Regions from separate parts of the Microbacterium sp. JAI119 genome, predicted to be linked through region 1. Evidence: predicted binding sites of a transcription regulator. Region 1 holds the regulator's gene; the other holds the start of a gene.
The links. The regulator LexA, encoded in region 1, represses DNA repair genes until DNA is damaged. The targets are predictions, from matches to a motif close to TCGAACANNTGTTCGA.
Positions count from the first base shown of each region.

Region 1 (8,271 bases):
GATCCGAGGCCACGAGCAGATCGGCGAGGCAGGACACCTGGGGCTCCGTGTACCCCTCAGCGCCCGACGAGGCGAGGATGGCGGTCAGTCCCTGCGCCACTTCCGGCGAGGTCGGACGCACACCGGCGTCGGGCCCCTCGCTCTCCGGCGGTGCCGATGCCTCGATCGAGGGGGAGGAGGTGGGCAGCTTGTCGATCTCCTCGCTCACGCCCTGTGCGAAGGCGAAGAGGTAGACGAACGACATGATGATCCCGATGATGGTGCCGACGACCGCGAGGACGAGGCCCGCGATGCCCGGCCACTTCTTGCCCTTCAGGAAGAGCGAGATCAGCGAGACGACGAAGGCGGCCGCGAGCAGCACGAAGCCGATGAACCCGACGACCGGGATGAAGACCAGGATCGTGCCGAGCGCAGCGACACCGAGACCGACGAGCCCCAGGACCGAGAGCTTCTTCGGCTCCTCGGAGACCGGCTGCCCGTAGGGGGCAGCGGTGGGGTAGCCCGTCGTGGTGCCGGGGTAGGCGGGTGCGACGCCGGGGTAGGCGTCCGTGGACTGTCCGGGCGCGGCTGCCGGGTATGCGGGAGGGGCCGCCGGCGCGGAGTAGGCGCCGAGGTCGTCGCCGAGCGGGGTCGTCGCGGCGGTCGCACCCGCAGCATCGACATCGCCCTGGTCCGCGGCGGCCGACGAGCCGCGCTCCTCGGGAATGATCACCGTCTCCTCGGACGGACGGATCACCGTGTCTTCGATCACCGTGTCTCCGATCACCGTCTCCTCGATGACCGTGTCCTCGATCGGCGTGGTCTCGGAGACGTTCGGCTCCTCAGAGGCCGACCCCGCATCCGTCGCCTCAGGGGCGAAGTGCTCCGTCCACTGCTGGCCGTCCCACCAGCGCTGCCGTCCGGATCCGTCGTCGTACCAACCTGCAGGTGTCGTCATGGCTCCCCCTCGAAAGAATTCGGCGACCGCTTCGTGCGGTCGGCATCTTCATGTATAGCAGTGGCAGGTGACGCGGCAGTGGCGTGTGCATGGGGAGCAATCCCCATCCGGGCGGAGGGCGGACGTGCCTGTGCGGGGTGTCGCTCGCCGTCAGGGAAGAGCCCGCGCTTAGGCTCGTAGCGCCATGATTCGGTTCGAGAACGTCACGAAACGCTACCGCGGGACGTCGAAGCCCGCCCTCTCCGGTGTCGACTTCGAAGTGCAACGCGGGGAGTTCGTCTTCCTCGTCGGGGCCTCGGGTTCCGGCAAGTCGTCCTGCCTGCGCCTCATCCTGCGCGAGGACGTCCCCACCTCGGGACGGGTCGCGGTGCTCGGGAGGGACCTGCGAGCCCTCGCGAACCGCAAGGTGCCGTACTTCCGCCGCCATATCGGGTCGGTGTTCCAGGACTTCCGACTCCTCCCGTCGAAGACCGTCCATCAGAACGTCGCGTTCACGCTCCAGGTGACCGGTGCCTCCCGCGGCTTCATCCAACAGGCGGTGCCTGAGGCTCTCGCTCTGGTGGGCCTCGACGGCAAGCAGAAGCGGATGCCCCACGAACTGTCGGGCGGTGAGCAGCAGCGCGTCGCGATCGCGCGCGCTCTCGTCAATCGGCCCCAGGTTCTGCTCGCCGATGAGCCGACCGGAAACCTCGACCCTGCGACCTCGGTCGACATCATGCAGCTGCTCGCCCGCATCAACGCGGGGGGCACCACGGTGCTGATGGCCACCCACGAGGCCGGTTTCGTCGATCAGATGCAGCGCCGCGTGATCGAGCTGCGCGACGGCGAGATGGTCCGCGATGAGGTGCATGGCGGATACGGCGACACGTCCAACATCCCGCGCCTCGTGCCAGAGGAAGTGCGTGGTGCGGCAGCCGCTGCCGCACTGACCGCCGTCCAGGAGGTGCAGCGCCAGACCGCCGATCTCTCGGTGGTGCGTGCCGCACTCGCAGAAGAGCTCGCCAGTCAGCGTCAGGCTGCGGCAGCAGTCGATCGCGACGGGGAGACGGTGGTTCCGCCCGCCCCGCGCACGGTCGAAGCGCCGGAACCGCAGCCCGCGGTGCAGGAGGGCGCAGCTGCGAACGTCGTCGAGCCCCCCGCCGTGGTCGAGCCTCCCGCTGCCGTCGAACCTCCCGCGGTGGTCGAGCCGCCTTCGGCCGTCGAACCCGCTCCGGCGGCACGCCCGCGAACGCATCCGATCGTCCTGCCGACGGTCGACGTCGCCGAACTCGGTGTCGCGGATCGCCTCGGTCTCTCCGACGAGGACGACGAGGAAGTGGGCCCGACCTCATGAGAATCGGACTCATCCTGACCGAAGCCCTCGTCGGACTCCGGCGGAACATCTCGATGGTGATCTCCGTCGTGCTGGTCACCTTCGTGTCCCTGACCTTCGTGGGCGCCGCGATCCTCATGCAGGGGCAGATCGGCGTCATGCGCGGCTACTGGGCCGAGCGCGCCCAGGTGGCTGTGTACATGTGCTCGGCCGTGTCGGAATCCGAGACGTGTCTCGACGGTGCGGCGAGCGAGGAGCAGGTCGCAGCCGTGCGTGCGCAGCTCGAGGGCGACGCGCTCAAACCGCTCATCAGCTCGATGACCTTCGACACCAAGGAAGAGACCTACGCCAAACTCGTCGACCAGCTCGGCGCGGACCAGGCGAGCGTGCTCACTCCCGACCAGGCCTTCGAAGTGTTCTTCGTGACCATGAAGGATCCCGGCCAGTCCCAGGTGCTCGCCGAAGCCTTCAGCGGACAGGCTGGGGTCGAGCAGGTGAAGGATCAGCTGCAGTACCTGGAGCCCCTGTTCTCCGCTTTGACCGTCGCGACCTACATCGCGGTCGGGATCGCCGTGCTCATGCTCATCGCCGCGACTCTCCTGATCGGCACGACGATCCGCCTGTCCGCGTATGCGAGGCGCAAGGAGATCGGCATCATGCGCCTCGTCGGCGCTTCCAACCGCTTCATCCAGACCCCGTTCGTGCTGGAGGGCGTGTTCGCGGCCTTCCTGGGGTCGGCCCTGGCCAGCGCCGCGGTCGTCGCCGGCGTGCACTTCGGCGTCAACGGCTATCTGCGGGGAAGGGTGCCGTTCATCACGACGTGGGTCACGATGCAGGACGCGGCACTGGTCGTCCCGGTGCTGATCGGCATCGGAGTGATCCTCGCCGCCCTGTCCGCGGGCTTCGCGATCCGACGCTGGCTGCGCACCTGATAGCCTGAAAGGCTGCGCGGTCGGATCGATCGATCGGGCTCATCACGGCAACAGGAGAGCATCATGCCCAGGGAACGCGGAGAGAAGGTCGTCGCGACCAATCGTCGCGCACGTCACGACTACGCCATCGAGAAGTCGTACGAGGCGGGGATGGTGCTCACCGGCACCGAGGTCAAGTCGCTGCGTCAGGGACGAGCCAACCTCAGCGACGGCTACGCGTTCGTCAAGGGGAACGAGGTCTTCCTCGACTCGGTGCACATCCCGGAGTACTCGCAGGGGCATTGGACGAACCATTCGGCCAAGCGCATCCGCAAGCTGCTGCTGCACCGTGAGGAGATCGCGAAGATCGCCCACGCCGTCTCGGCAGGGGGATACACCCTCATCCCGCTGAAGCTGTACTTCTCCGACGGTCGCGCCAAGGTCGAGATCGCCCTCGCCAAAGGTAAGCGCGAGTACGACAAGCGACAGACCCTGCGTGAGCGTCAGGACACCCGCGAAGCCGACCGCGCCATGCGTCTGCGCAACCGCGTGGGGGAGTGACCCTCGCGGGGGAAGCCGCCCTCACAGACGCGGCTCGAAGCCGAACACACGGCCGAGGAACGTCAGCTCGCGCTCGAGGGCGTCGACGATCGTGTCGGCGCTGCGGAATCCGTGCCCCTCGGCGGGGTACAGCACATACTCGTGGTCGACTCCGCGTGCCGCGAGCGCGTCTCGGATCGCCTCGGACTGCGAGGGCGGAACCACGCGATCCTCGCCGCCCTGCAGCAGCAGCACGGGCGCGTCGATCCGGTCGGCGTGCGTGAGCGGTGAACGCTCCACGTACAGGTGCTCGTGCTCGGGGAGGGGGCCGACCAGACCGTCGATGTACGACGCCTCGAAATCGTGGGTCTCCGCGACGAGCATGCGCAGATCGGCGACCCCGTAGCGGCTGATCCCGGCAGCGAAGGCTCCGCCCCGCACCAGCGTCGACAGCACGGTCCAGCCGCCGGCCGACCCGCCGCGGATCGCGATCCGGTCGGGGTCGGCCAGGCCCGCGTCCGCCAGACCGCGGGCCGCGGCGATCACGTCGTCGACATCGACGATGCCCCACTGGCCGTCGAGACGTTCACGGTACGAGCGGCCGTACCCCGTGGAACCTCCGTAGTTCACGTCGAGCACGCCGATGCCGCGGCTCGTGTAGAACGCGATCGCCTCGGACGCCGCCCCGGTGACGTGCGCCGTCGGCCCCCCGTGCACGAGGACGATGTAGGGCGGGAGCTCGTGATCGGGAGCCGTCGCGTGCGGGTTCGCCGGCGGGTACGCGAACGCGTGCACCTCTCCGTGCGGGCCCTGGATCTCGATCGGCATCGCAGCGGGCATCCACTGCGGATCGACCGGTTCGCCGCCGCGCACCGCCACGGTGGCACCCGATACGACGTCGACGCACCACAGCCCGGCGTTCGCACGCGAACCGTTGCCGGAGAGGAGCACGCGGGTGCCGTCGACATCGTCGACGCTCACATGGCCGTCTCCGGGGAACGAGATGACGTCGACGCGGTCGTCGGCAGCATCGTCGGTATCGATCACCACGACCTCGTCGCGCCCGTTCGTCCGGACGGCGACGACGCGGCCGTCGTCGAGCAGCTGATACCAGCGGTTGCCGAGGACCCAGAGTCCATAGCCCGTGTCGGCGTCCGAGGGTGAGACCTGCCGTGCGGTGCCGACCGGGACCACACCGTCCAGGGAGATGCGCTGCAGGGCCCAGCGCCCACCCGGATCATCGGCGAAGAGCAGCTCCGAGTCGCTCAGCCACTCCGGCTGCAGCGCCGCCCGTGAGGGGATCGTGCGCGGAGTGTCCTCACCGACCTCGGCGACCTGCACGTGCGCGTCCTCCCACGGCATGCGGCCCCTGTCCCACGCGACCCACGCGGCGCGGGTGCCGTCGGGGGAGAGCGCGGGGTGGGCGAAGAAGCCATCGCCCTGCACGATCACCGTGATCGCGGACGCATCCTCGGCTGCGGAGCCGTCGAGCGGGATCTCGACGATCGCTCGGAGATGCGGCGTGCGGGAGAGGTCTTCGCGCACGGCCAGCAGTCGACCGGACTGCACACGCAGGCCGCCGTGGGAGGGCCCGGGAGGGGTGAGAGCAACGGGCTCGCCTCCCACGCTCAGACGATGAACCCGCTGGTCGTTCGCGTCGACGAAGTAGAGCGTGCCGTGCTCGTCCGCCGTCCACGCACCCCCGCCGTACTCGTGCACACGTGAGCGTGCGCTCCAGGGGGAGGGGAGGATCTCGGCTCCGGAGGAGCTCCGCACCGTCACGCGGCCCTTCTGGGCCGGCACCGACTCGCCCCACCAGATCTCCGAGCCGACGAAACGGGCGCCGTCGATGCGCGGTGAAGACGCGGCGACCGAGGCGGCGGAGAACGGGGATGACCAGGAACCGTAAGGGGACGACGACATGTCTCGAGCCTATGCGGCGTCGCACCGCGTGTGCGGCCACGCCGTGGGCCCGACCACTGTGGAAGCGCGCGAAGGGAAGACGGTCACCGACACGACCAGGCCCGATCCGCGCTGACCGGATCGAGGGTCAGACGGCGCGGAGCACCGCCACGACCTTGCCGAGGACGACGGACTCGTCGCCGAGGATGGGTTCGAATGCCGAGTTGCGGGGGAGGAGCCAGGTGTGGCCGTCCCGGCGGCGCAGCACCTTGACCGTCGCCTCGCCATCGAGCATCGCCGCGACGATCTCGCCGTTCTCCGCGCTGTTCTGGGAGCGGACCACGACCCAGTCGCCGTCGCAGATGGCGGCGTCGATCATCGACTCGCCGGAGACCTTGAGCATGAACAGGTCGCCCTTGCCCACCAACTGGCGGGGGAGCGGGAAGATCTCCTCGACCTGCTGATCCGCGGTGATCGGCACGCCGGCGGCGATCCGTCCCACCAGGGGGACGAGCGCGGCGTCGCCTACGGGAGTCGCGACGTCGGCCGGGTTCTCGGTGCTGGCGCCCGGCAGATCGATGAGCACCTCCATCGCCCTGGTCTTCCCCGGGTCGCGGCGCAGGTAGCCACTCAGCTCGAGCTGTCCGAGCTGATGGGTGACGCTGGAGAGGGACTTGAGACCGACGGCGTCTCCGATCTCGCGCATGCTCGGCGGATAGCCGTGGTTCGCGATCGAGTTCTGGATGACCTCGAGGATCGCCATCTGCTTCGGGCTGAGGCTCTTCCGGCGGCGCGTGCGCGGTGCCTCCGACTCGGCGGCAGAGTTCTCGCTCATGGTGCTCCTTCAGTGCGTGATCCGACGTCCCTCTTCGAATGTCGGAGGCCCGTGGTGGGGTGTCCTTATCGAAACCGTATCCGAGAATCGGGCCGATCTGGAAGATCTGTTCGAGCGTGTCGGCCTCTTTCCCCGGTGTGGTTTCGAAGAATACTTGACAGATGTTCGAACTCGAAGATATCTTCGGTACGTAGCTTCGCATTCCCGGCTCCCGGCCGAGTCGTGAATGCGAACGCTACGCCAACTTCCCCGGCAGCCTCACCGCTCCGGGACAGGCTAAGGAGCACCACATGAGCAGCATCGGCTTCAGCACCGCAGCAGTCATCCCGGCATCGCCCCGTCCTTCGACGAGACTCCGGCTGACGACGCGCGGTCGCGCTGTACTGCTCGCCCTGGCGTCGGTGCCCCTCGCCGCCGGCATCGCGTTCGCGGCGCTCAGCGGCGGCAGCGCGGTCGCGTCGGGTGCCGACACCGCATCCGTCGGCGTCGAGACCGTCACCGTCATGCCCGGTGACACGCTCTGGTCCATCGCCACCGGCGTCGCGCCCGACGCCGACCCGCGCGATGTGATCGGCGACATCAGCCGGATGAACCTGTTGCGCGGCGGGGAGCTGCAGATCGGGCAGACTCTGGCGATCCCGGCTCAGTACGCGCGCTGATCCGGCGGAGGGCTCAGACGAGGAGTTCCTGGGGCGGGCGACTTTGCGTCATCAACCTCAAGCGCCGCATAGCATGGGAAGGGTGACCCTCTCCCTCAACGATCTCCCGCTACGTGACGATCTCCGCGGATTGAAGCCATACGGTGCTCCACAGGCGCCGCTTCCCATCGCGCTCAACGTGAATGAGAACACGCATCCGATCCCCGATGCGGTGGCGAGCGACATCCTCGATGACATCGCCGTCGCGATCCGTGATGTCAACCGCTACCCGGATCGTGAGTTCACCACGCTTCGCGAGTCTTTCGCGGAGTACCTGGGCCACGGTCTCGTCCCCGAGCAGATCTGGGCGGGCAACGGGTCCAATGAGGTGCTCCAGCACATCCTGCAGGCCTTCGGAGGCCCTGGTCGCACGGCTTTCGGGTTCGCGCCGACCTATTCGATGTACCCGCTCATCGCGCAGGGCACCGGTGCGCGGTGGATCGCCGGTACGCGTCAGCCCGACTACACCATCACTCCGGAGGAGGCGGCCGAGCAGGTGCGGGCCGCCGAGCCGGACGTGGTCATCCTCTGCTCTCCCAACAACCCCACCGGCACGCCGCTCGGACTCGACGTCATCGAAGCGGTGTATGAGGCTGCCAGGGGCATAGTGATCGTCGACGAGGCCTACCAGGAGTTCGCGCCGCATGACGCGGTCTCCGCACTGACGCTGCTCGAGGGGCGGCCGCGTCTGGCCGTCTCGCGCACGATGAGCAAGGCCTTCGCGTTCGCCGGAGCCCGTGTCGGGTATCTCGCGGCCGACCCGGCGTTCATCGACGCGCTGCGGTTGGTGCGTCTGCCGTACCACCTGAGCGCACTCACCCAGGCGGCGGCCATCGCGGCGCTGCGCAATGCCGACGTCATGCTCGGCATGGTCGAGGAGATCGTCGAGCAGCGCGACCGCATCACGGCGACTCTCGAGGCGCTGGGTTACCAGCCGCACGAATCCTGGTCGAACTTCGTGCTGTTCGGTGGAGTCTCCGACCCGAAGGCCACCTGGCAGCAGCTGTACGACCAGGGGGTGCTGGTACGCGATGTCGGCATCCCAGGACACCTGAGGGTGAGCGCGGGCACCGAGGCCGAGACCACCGCGTTCCTTGATGCTCTTGCCTCGATAGGATCGGCTTCATGAGCACTTC
Region 1 covers NZ_JACCCK010000002.1:36,282-44,552, reverse strand. Annotated here, with positions in the region: gene HDC31_RS11045 (DUF2510 domain-containing protein) at 1-937, opposite strand, end outside; gene ftsE (cell division ATP-binding protein FtsE) at 1,122-2,270, shown strand; gene ftsX (permease-like cell division protein FtsX) at 2,267-3,181, shown strand; gene smpB (SsrA-binding protein SmpB) at 3,245-3,721, shown strand; gene HDC31_RS11025 (prolyl oligopeptidase family serine peptidase) at 3,743-5,623, opposite strand; gene lexA (transcriptional repressor LexA) at 5,751-6,437, opposite strand; gene HDC31_RS11015 (LysM peptidoglycan-binding domain-containing protein) at 6,728-7,096, shown strand; gene HDC31_RS11010 (histidinol-phosphate transaminase) at 7,179-8,264, shown strand; gene hisB (imidazoleglycerol-phosphate dehydratase HisB) at 8,261-8,271, shown strand, end outside.

Region 2 (8,271 bases), on a different contig from region 1:
GAGCGTCGCACCATGCTCGCCGACCACGGACGCAAGGGCGCGGCATTCAAGGGCGTGCTCGCCAACACCGTCGCCTCGTTCGCGCTCGGCGACTACGAGTGGCTGCTTCCGCTCGAGGCCGATGAGCTCACCGACCTCGTCGACATGATGCGCGATCTGCGGTACACCGACGCCCGCCTGTACGTGAAGGAGGAGGTGCCCTTCTACACGGGGCGCAGGCTCCGGTTCGACGAGATCGCGGACGTCCTCCAGTAAGCGCATGAGCACTCCCATCCGTCTCGGTACCCGTCGAAGCGCGCTCGCGCAGGCGCAGTCGGGTCATGTCGCCGCGGCTCTCGAGAAGCTGTCGGGGCGCCGGGTCGAACTCGTCCCGATCACCAGCGAAGGCGACACCAACCGCGCGTCGCTCTCCGAGATCGGCGGGCAGGGCATCTTCGCGACGCGTCTTCGCGAGGCGTTGTTCGCGGGGGAGTGCGACTTCCTGGTGCATTCGCTGAAGGATCTCCCCACCGCCATCCCTGAAGGGCTCGTGATCGCGGCGACCCCGAAGCGCGAAGACCCGCGTGACGTGGTCCTGACCCGTGACGGCACCGCGTTGCACGAACTCCGCTCGGGAAGCACCGTCGGCACCGGCTCACCGCGACGCATCGCCCAGGTCCACCGGCGAGCACCCGGCGCCGAGGTCGTCGACATCCGCGGGAACGTCGATTCCCGGCTCGCCAGAGTCGTCTCCGGTGAGCTGGACGCGGTGATCCTCGCGGCAGCCGGTCTCTCGAGGCTCGACGCGAAGTCGCCGCTCCGACGCGAAGAGCTCGGTCTCGCAGAATGGCCCACCGCGCCGGGACAGGGTTCGCTCGCGGTCGAGACCCGGGCGGACGCCCCGCAGGAGCTGCTCACGGCCCTCGCCGGTCTCGACGACACCGACACGCGTCTGGCCATCACCGTCGAGCGCGCGATCCTGCAGGGCCTGGATGCCGGGTGCCAGGCACCGATGGCCGCTCACGCCGTCGTCGACGGCTCCTCGATCCGCGTCAGGACCGTCGTGTACGCCGCTGACGGGGGTCGCCGGATCGGCCTCGACGTCACGGAAGACCTGAACGGGGAGTATATTCGTCGGAACGGCAGTGGCAATGGAGCGGATGCTGCCGATGGTGCAGACCCGATGCACGCAGCGCGCGAGCTCGGGTTCACTGTTGCCCGTCGGCTGCTCGATCAAGGGGCGGCCGGCCTCGTATCCCGAGAGCAATCCTCATGACCACTTCCGAAATCAAGCAGGACCGACCGCTGGACGGCTGGCGCATCCTCGTGCCCCGTGGCGGGCCGTGGGGCGACAGCGTCGCCGCGAGCCTGCGCGCGCTGGGCGCGGTCCCCGTCGTCGCCCCGCTCATCAACTTCGCGCCGACGACAGACCAGGCGACGCTCGACTCGGCGTTGGCGCAGCTGGCCGCCGGGGAGTTCGACTGGCTGACGGTCACGAGCGCCACCACCGTCGACGTGCTCTTCGCCCACAGGGCGGTCGTGCCGCGTTCGACCAAGATCGCCGCTGTCGGCGAGACGACCGCGGCGGCTCTGCAGGCGGTCGGCTACGAGGTCACGCTGGTCCCGGAGCAGGACAACTCCGCAGAGGGGATGGCACAGCAGCTCATCGCCCTCGAGAAGGAGCCGCGCCGCATCCTCGCGCTGCGCAGCGAGATCGCGAAGCCCGTGCTCAGCCGGCTGCTCTCCGAAGCGGGCCATGATGTGCACGGTGTCGTGGCGTATCGCACGGTCGGCGTCCCGGTCACGGAGCGGATCCGCCGCGATGTGGAGAACGGTCGGATCAACGCGATCCTCATCACGAGCGGTTCGGTCGCCGAGCAGGTGCGCGAGCAGTTCCCGGAGATCCCCGACGACACCCTGCTCGCGGCTATCGGCCCCCGCACCGCGAAAGACGCGCAGCGCGCCGGGCTTCCCGTGTCGGTGGTTGCCGACCGTCAGACGATCGACGCCCTGATCGAGGCCGTCTCGCACTTCACCCTTCCGCACGCGGCCGACGAGTTCGCGCCGTGAGCTTCCCCGACGTGCGACTGAGACGACTGCGGCAGTCTCGCGCAGTGCGCGATCTGGTGCGCGAGACCTCGCTGCTGCCGGGGCAGCTCGTCCTCCCGCTGTTCGTGCGAGAGGGCATCACGGAGCCCGTGCAGATCGGGTCGATGCCCGGTGTCGCTCAGCATTCTCTCGATTCGCTGCGTGCGGCCGCGGTCGAGGCTGCGGAGGCGGGGGTCGGCGGCGTGATGCTGTTCGGCGTCCCCGAGGTGCGCGACGCCCTCGGCTCGGGTGCCGATGATCCGCATGGGATCCTCAACGTCGCAACCGAAGCGCTGGCGGCAGAGGTCGGCGACGCGCTCGTCGTGCAGACCGATCTGTGTCTCGATGAGTTCACCGACCACGGACACTGCGGCGTGCTCGCGGCCGACGGCTCCGTCGACAACGATGCGACGCTCGAACGGTACACCGCGATGGCTCTCTCCCAGGCGCGCGCGGGGTCGCAGCTGCTCGGGCTGTCCGGCATGATGGACGGCCAGGTCGCCGTGATCCGCAAGGCGCTCGACAGTGAGGGCTTCACGGACACGCTCCTGCTGGCCTATGCGGCGAAGTACGCGAGCGCGTTCTACGGACCTTTCCGGGAGGCAGTGGACTCTCAGCTGAAGGGCGACCGCCGCACGTACCAGCTCGATCCCGGAAACCGTCGCGAGGGTGTGCGCGAGGCAGTGGTGGACGAGGCGGAGGGTGCGGACATCGTCATGGTGAAGCCGGCGATGGCCTTCCTCGACGTGCTCCGCGAGGTGCGCGACACCGTGAGCATTCCGGTGTGGGCATATCAGGTCTCCGGCGAGTACGCGATGATCGAGGCCGCCGGTGCGAACGGGTGGATCGATCGTCGAGCAGCCGTTCTCGAGTCCCTTCTCTCCATCCGCCGCGCCGGTGCGGATGCGGTGCTCACCTACTGGGCCACCGAAGCGGCCGGCTGGCTGCGCGACTGATTGACCGAGGAGCACTCCTTTCATGAACGACCGTAACGACGACCTGTTCTCCGCTGCCCGCGCGGTCATCCCCGGTGGGGTCAACTCCCCGGTGCGTGCTTACGGTTCGGTGGGCGGGACGCCGCGGTTCCTCGCTTCGGCAAAGGGGGCGAAGGTCACGGATGCCGCCGGCCGCGAGTATGTCGACCTCGTCGCGTCGTGGGGTCCTGCGCTGCTGGGGCACGCGCACCCGGAGATCGTCGCCGCGGTGCAGGAGGCCGCAGCTCGTGGCCTGTCATTCGGCGCTCCGACGGAGGGCGAGGTCGAGCTCGCCGCGTTGATCGCCGACCGTGTGCGGTTCGGCGAGATCCGTCCTGTCGAGCGCGTGCGTCTGGTCTCCACGGGTACTGAGGCGACCATGACGGCCATCCGCCTTGCGCGGGGCGCCACGGGTCGCGACCTGTTGGTGAAGTTCGCCGGTCACTATCACGGGCATTCGGATGGCCTTCTCGCCGAAGCAGGTTCCGGCGTCGCGACGCTCGCGCTTCCGGGGTCGGCAGGTGTCCCGGCACCGATCGCGGCGCAGACGTTCGTGATCGGGTACAACGATCCCGAGGCGCTGGCTGCGGTGTTCGCCGAGCACGGCCAGCGCATCGCCGCGGTCATCGTCGAAGCCTCGGCCGCGAACATGGGCGTCGTGGCCCCGCTGCCCGGTTTCAACCGTCTGATCGCGGAGACTGCCCACGCCCACGGAGCGTTGATGATCCTCGATGAGGTGCTCACCGGATTCCGGGTGCACCCGGCAGGGTTCTGGGGTCTGCAGGCAGCTGCGGGCGAGTACTACCTGCCGGACATCTTCACGTTCGGCAAGGTTGTCGGTGGAGGCATGCCCCTGGCCGCGCTCGGTGGTCGAGCCGATGTCATGGATCTGCTCGCTCCCCTCGGGCCGGTCTACCAGGCGGGCACTCTCTCGGGGAATCCGCTCTCGGTCGCAGCGGGTCTCGCGACGCTGCGGCTCGCGACACCGGAGGTCTACGCGACGGTGGACGCCGCATCTCTTCGAGTCTCTACCGCCCTCGACGCGGCCCTCACCGACGCCGGCGTGACGCACGCGGTGGCCACCGCGGGCAACCTGTTCAACGCCTCGTTCCGGGCGTCGGCGCCGAGGGACTACGCCGAAGCTCAGGCTCAGGAGTCGTTCCGCTACGCGCCGTTCTTCCACTCGCTGCGTGAGCAGGGGGTGGCGCTTCCCCCGAGCGTCTTCGAGGCGTGGTTCCTGACCGCGGCCCACGGTGAGGACGAGCTGCAGCAGATCGAAGCCGCTCTTCCTGCCGCGGCCGCTGCGGCCGCAGCTGCTCGTCCATAACCGCGCGTTGGTGACTGTGCGTTCGTGAGGGCGCGTCCCAGGACCGCGCGTTCGTGACCGCGCGTCCGTGAGGGCTCGTTCGGGACCGCGGTCAGACGAACATGACGCGGCGCGGTGATGCGTCGGTGTAGCACCGGCCGAGCGGGCTGGTCCACTCGATGTCGCCGCCGGGGGTCTGTCTCGCTCGCCATCGGTGCTTCTCGGCGATGTCGGGATGCTTCAGCGCGTGGTGCCCGACGCAGAAGTGGCTCAGGTTGTCGATCGACGTCGCTCCGCCCTTCGCATGGTCGTGATTGTGGTCGATCTGACACCGGTGGACGGGTGTGCGGCACCCGGGAAATCGACAGTGCTGGTCTCTGGCCTGGAGGTGCCGCCGCATCGCCGCCGTCGGGGCGTAGGCGGCTGTGGCCGTCACGATGCCGGCGGGGTCGAGGAAGAGGCGGGACCAGCCGCCGTTGCGTCCGGCGAGGTCGCGGGCGATGTCGGGGTGCAGTGCACCGATGCCGTCGAGCTCGGCAGGCCGTTCGTCGATTCCGGCCAGCGTCTCGGCAGCGATCGTGACCTGGATGCGGGCGTGGATGCCCTCCAGAGCTGTGCCCGCCGCAGCAGAGGGATCCGTGGTCAGGAGCAGGTCGCTGAGCAGGTCGGTGCGGACCGCATCGATGCCTCGCTCATCGGTCGGGGCGGATGGGGCACCGAGTGACGGATCCGTCGTGAAGGTGTCTCCGTCGCCGAAGATGACGTGGGCGTCGACGCGTGCGTCGCCGGTGTCCGGTCCGCAGGGTGGCTCGCTGTCGTACGGGTGGCTGTTGAGCACAGGGTCTTCGCGATGGGAGTCGTCGGCTCGCAGGTCCTGCAGAAAGACCCGATCGGCGCCCGAGTCGAGGTCGTCCGAGGACAGCGCCGGTGTGTCATCGCCCGAAGAGGGATGGTCGCCTCGTGTGGCGATGACGTGCTGTGCGAGCCGGGTCAGTCGGTCGAGGATCGCGTGGGCGAGATGCTCCGGCAGCACGACCTGCAGCAGCGCGAGGCCGTCGTCGAGCGACCGGAGCGTGACTGACCGCTCCCCGTAGGCCCGCCGATGGCGCTCGACCACGGTCTCGCAGGCGAGGGACGACGCGACGCGGCGCACCATCGCGCGGGTGCGTGCGGGAGAATCCTGCTCCGCGACGACGAGTGCGGCAGTGTCGTACAGGGTGAGCGCCTCGGTGGCGGCCCGACCATCGCGAACGGCCTGCCGCACGATGGCGCCCTCGCGCACGATCTCCCGAACGTGTGCCGCACTGATCGCGCCGCGTCGGAACGCGTCTCTGACGACCGGGTGCTCGGCTTCGAGGAAGAGGGCGTCTGTGAAGGCGTACTCGATGCTGCCCTTCGACACGCGACCGGCCGCCGAGTACTCGGCGATCATCGAGCGGTGGATCGCCTCGCGGTGCTGCGGCTGCTCGTGGACATCTTCTTCCTGCAGCCGCAGACGATCGGCGAGCAGCGCAGACGCTTCTGCCTCGAGGATCGCGATGCGTCGGCGCTTCTCCACCCACGCGTCGAGCAGCGACTCGCGCTGATCGATGTCGTTCGTGGAGGGAGGCATGAGTCGAGTATAGTACATATGTTCGAATAGAGGAAGGGGATGTGGATGACTGGTGCTGATCGACAAGGGATCGTTGCGTTCCTGTGAGCAACTTCCAGACAACTGGCAGGGCCACGCTGGCAGACTGGGGGACATGGTGACGTTGCTGCTGGACCAGACGCAACTGGAGGTCGTGCTCTCGCCGATCGAACGTGCCGCCACCTTCCACCGTGACAACCTCCGGATCGCGCGCGACACCATCGCCAAGGTGCAGCTGACCGAAGATGCCTGGACCTGGCTCCGTGGCGTGCCGAACCCCGGCACGCACATCCCCGGCGTCCTCGCTGCCGGCAGTTGGAAGGCCGCGGGCAGCCTCGACTTCGTGCTGATCCGTCGCCGTCGTCCGAGCGTCGTGATCGATCTCGAGGGCGACGAGCAGTACCGCCGCCTGATCCTCACCACGAGCCACGGGCTCGCGCTCACGCAGGCTCTGCGACTCGACGTGTCGGATGAGCCCGCCAACGTCGAGGAGATCGTGGCGACCGCGCCTGTGCCGGTCTCGAAGGGACGCCGTCGTCCGGTCATCCGTCCTCGGCCTGCCTGACGCGAGGCGGCTCAGGCTTATGAATCCACGGTCGACCCGCCTCTGAATGCGGAACGCCCTCCGGGCCGAGAGGCCGGAGGGCGTTCGTCGTCAGCCGAGTCGCTCAGTTGCGACCGTGTTCGTTGTGACCGTGCTCGTCGTGACGGTGTTCGTCGTCAGGCTCGCTCTGCTCGCCGGCACCGGCGGTTCCGGACTGCTCGGTGCCGTGTTCGTCAGCGCCGAACCCGTCGGGCAGGGACTCCTCGGTGGGCGACTCCTCGGTTGGGGACTCCTCCGTGGGGGCCTCCTCCGTGGGGGACTCCTCAGCGCCCGGCTCCTCAGCTTCGGATGCGGCGGTGTCGCCCGCCTCTTCGGAATCCGTCGATGCGGCCAGCGGCACCGTGTCGATGACACCGGTGGATGCGACGGTCCAGTGCGCGCCCTCGTCGGAGACGCCGCCTTCGCCGTGCTGCTCCTCGGCCGTCTGGTTCTCGGCGCTCAGCGGGTAATCCCTGGGTTCGTCCTCGTAGTAGGCGCGCGCAGCCGCCGCGAGCATGGAGCTCACCGCCGCGGAGCGCGGATCCTCGTCGTCGGCAGTGACAGCAGCGACATCGTCGGAGGAGTCGGAGTCGGAGTCGGATTCGGATTCGGATTCGTCGGAGGTGGACGCGAGAGCATCGTCGTCCGTGGGGCCTGCGCCGAGCTGGTCGTCGGACTCGTCGGTGTCCGTCGATTCGGGTGCGTCGTGAAGATCGGCGAAGACCTCGACACCGCTGTGGTGCTCGTTTCCGTTCGCCGGATCCGCTGCCTGATCGCCTGCTGCCTCGGCCGGTGCGGCGGAGCCGAACAGGATCTCATCGAACGATCGTTCCGGAGACTCCTCGGAGGGTGCCTGCTCGGCCTGCGCATGCTCCGCGTCGTGTTCGGCGGCAGGAGCTTCGTCCGTCGAAGCCGAGGCGTCGGACGAAGGCGCGTCCGATTCGTCCGACGTGTGCTCGGAGCGGTCGCCCGTGTCCACGGATGCGGCGAGGTCGTCGACAGGGGCCTCGCCCGCAGGGGCGGCTGCGGCCTCAGCCGCCCAGGCGGCAGCGGCTGCCACCGGGATCGCGACCACGGAGTCGGCCGGAGCCGGCCCGGCCACGGAGGTCTCCGCCCCGGTGACCTCCGCTGCGGTGTCTTCGGAAGCGGTGTCTTCGGAAGCGATGTCCTCCGCCGCGGTGACCTCCGCTGCGGTGTCTTCGGGGGCCGTCGCAGCGAGCTGCGGTGGCGTCGCCGAGATGCTCGGGGCGAACCGGCCACCTCGCATCAGGTCGATGAAGACGTCTTCGAGTGTCGGCCCTCGCTGGACGAGGGTGCTCAGGGCGATGCCCGCGTCGGCGGCGACCGCTCCCACCGTGCCGGCGTCTCCGCCGCGCACCGTGAGGCCCGAACGCAGCACCTCGATGTCGAAGCCGGCCTCCTGCAGCGCGGTCGTCAGCGCGCTGCGGTCCGCGGCGTCCACGATGACGGATCCGCCCTTGGGGTCGGCGAGAGTCTCGATCCCGCTGGAGAGCACGAGCGTGCCCTTCGAGAGCACGAGCACGTTGTCGGCGACCTGCTCGACTTCGCTGAGGACGTGCGACGACACGAGGACCGTGCGCCCTTCGTCCGCGAGGCGACGCATCAGGAGTCGCATCCAGCGGATTCCCTCGGGGTCGAGTCCGTTGGCCGGTTCGTCGAACACGAGCGCGCCGGGATCGCCCAGCAGGGC
Region 2 covers NZ_JACCCK010000001.1:373,691-381,961, forward strand. Annotated here, with positions in the region: gene hemQ (hydrogen peroxide-dependent heme synthase) at 1-255, shown strand, start outside; gene hemC (hydroxymethylbilane synthase) at 260-1,255, shown strand; gene HDC31_RS01700 (uroporphyrinogen-III synthase) at 1,252-2,049, shown strand; gene hemB (porphobilinogen synthase) at 2,046-3,023, shown strand; gene HDC31_RS01710 (glutamate-1-semialdehyde 2,1-aminomutase) at 3,046-4,368, shown strand; gene HDC31_RS01715 (HNH endonuclease signature motif containing protein) at 4,460-5,959, opposite strand; gene HDC31_RS01720 (hypothetical protein) at 6,093-6,542, shown strand; gene HDC31_RS19990 (ATP-binding cassette domain-containing protein) at 6,646-8,271, opposite strand, start outside.
Region 2: HDC31_RS01715 (HNH endonuclease signature motif containing protein) is a predicted target of LexA. The motif match lies at 5,970-5,985, and genes of this name have one in related genera.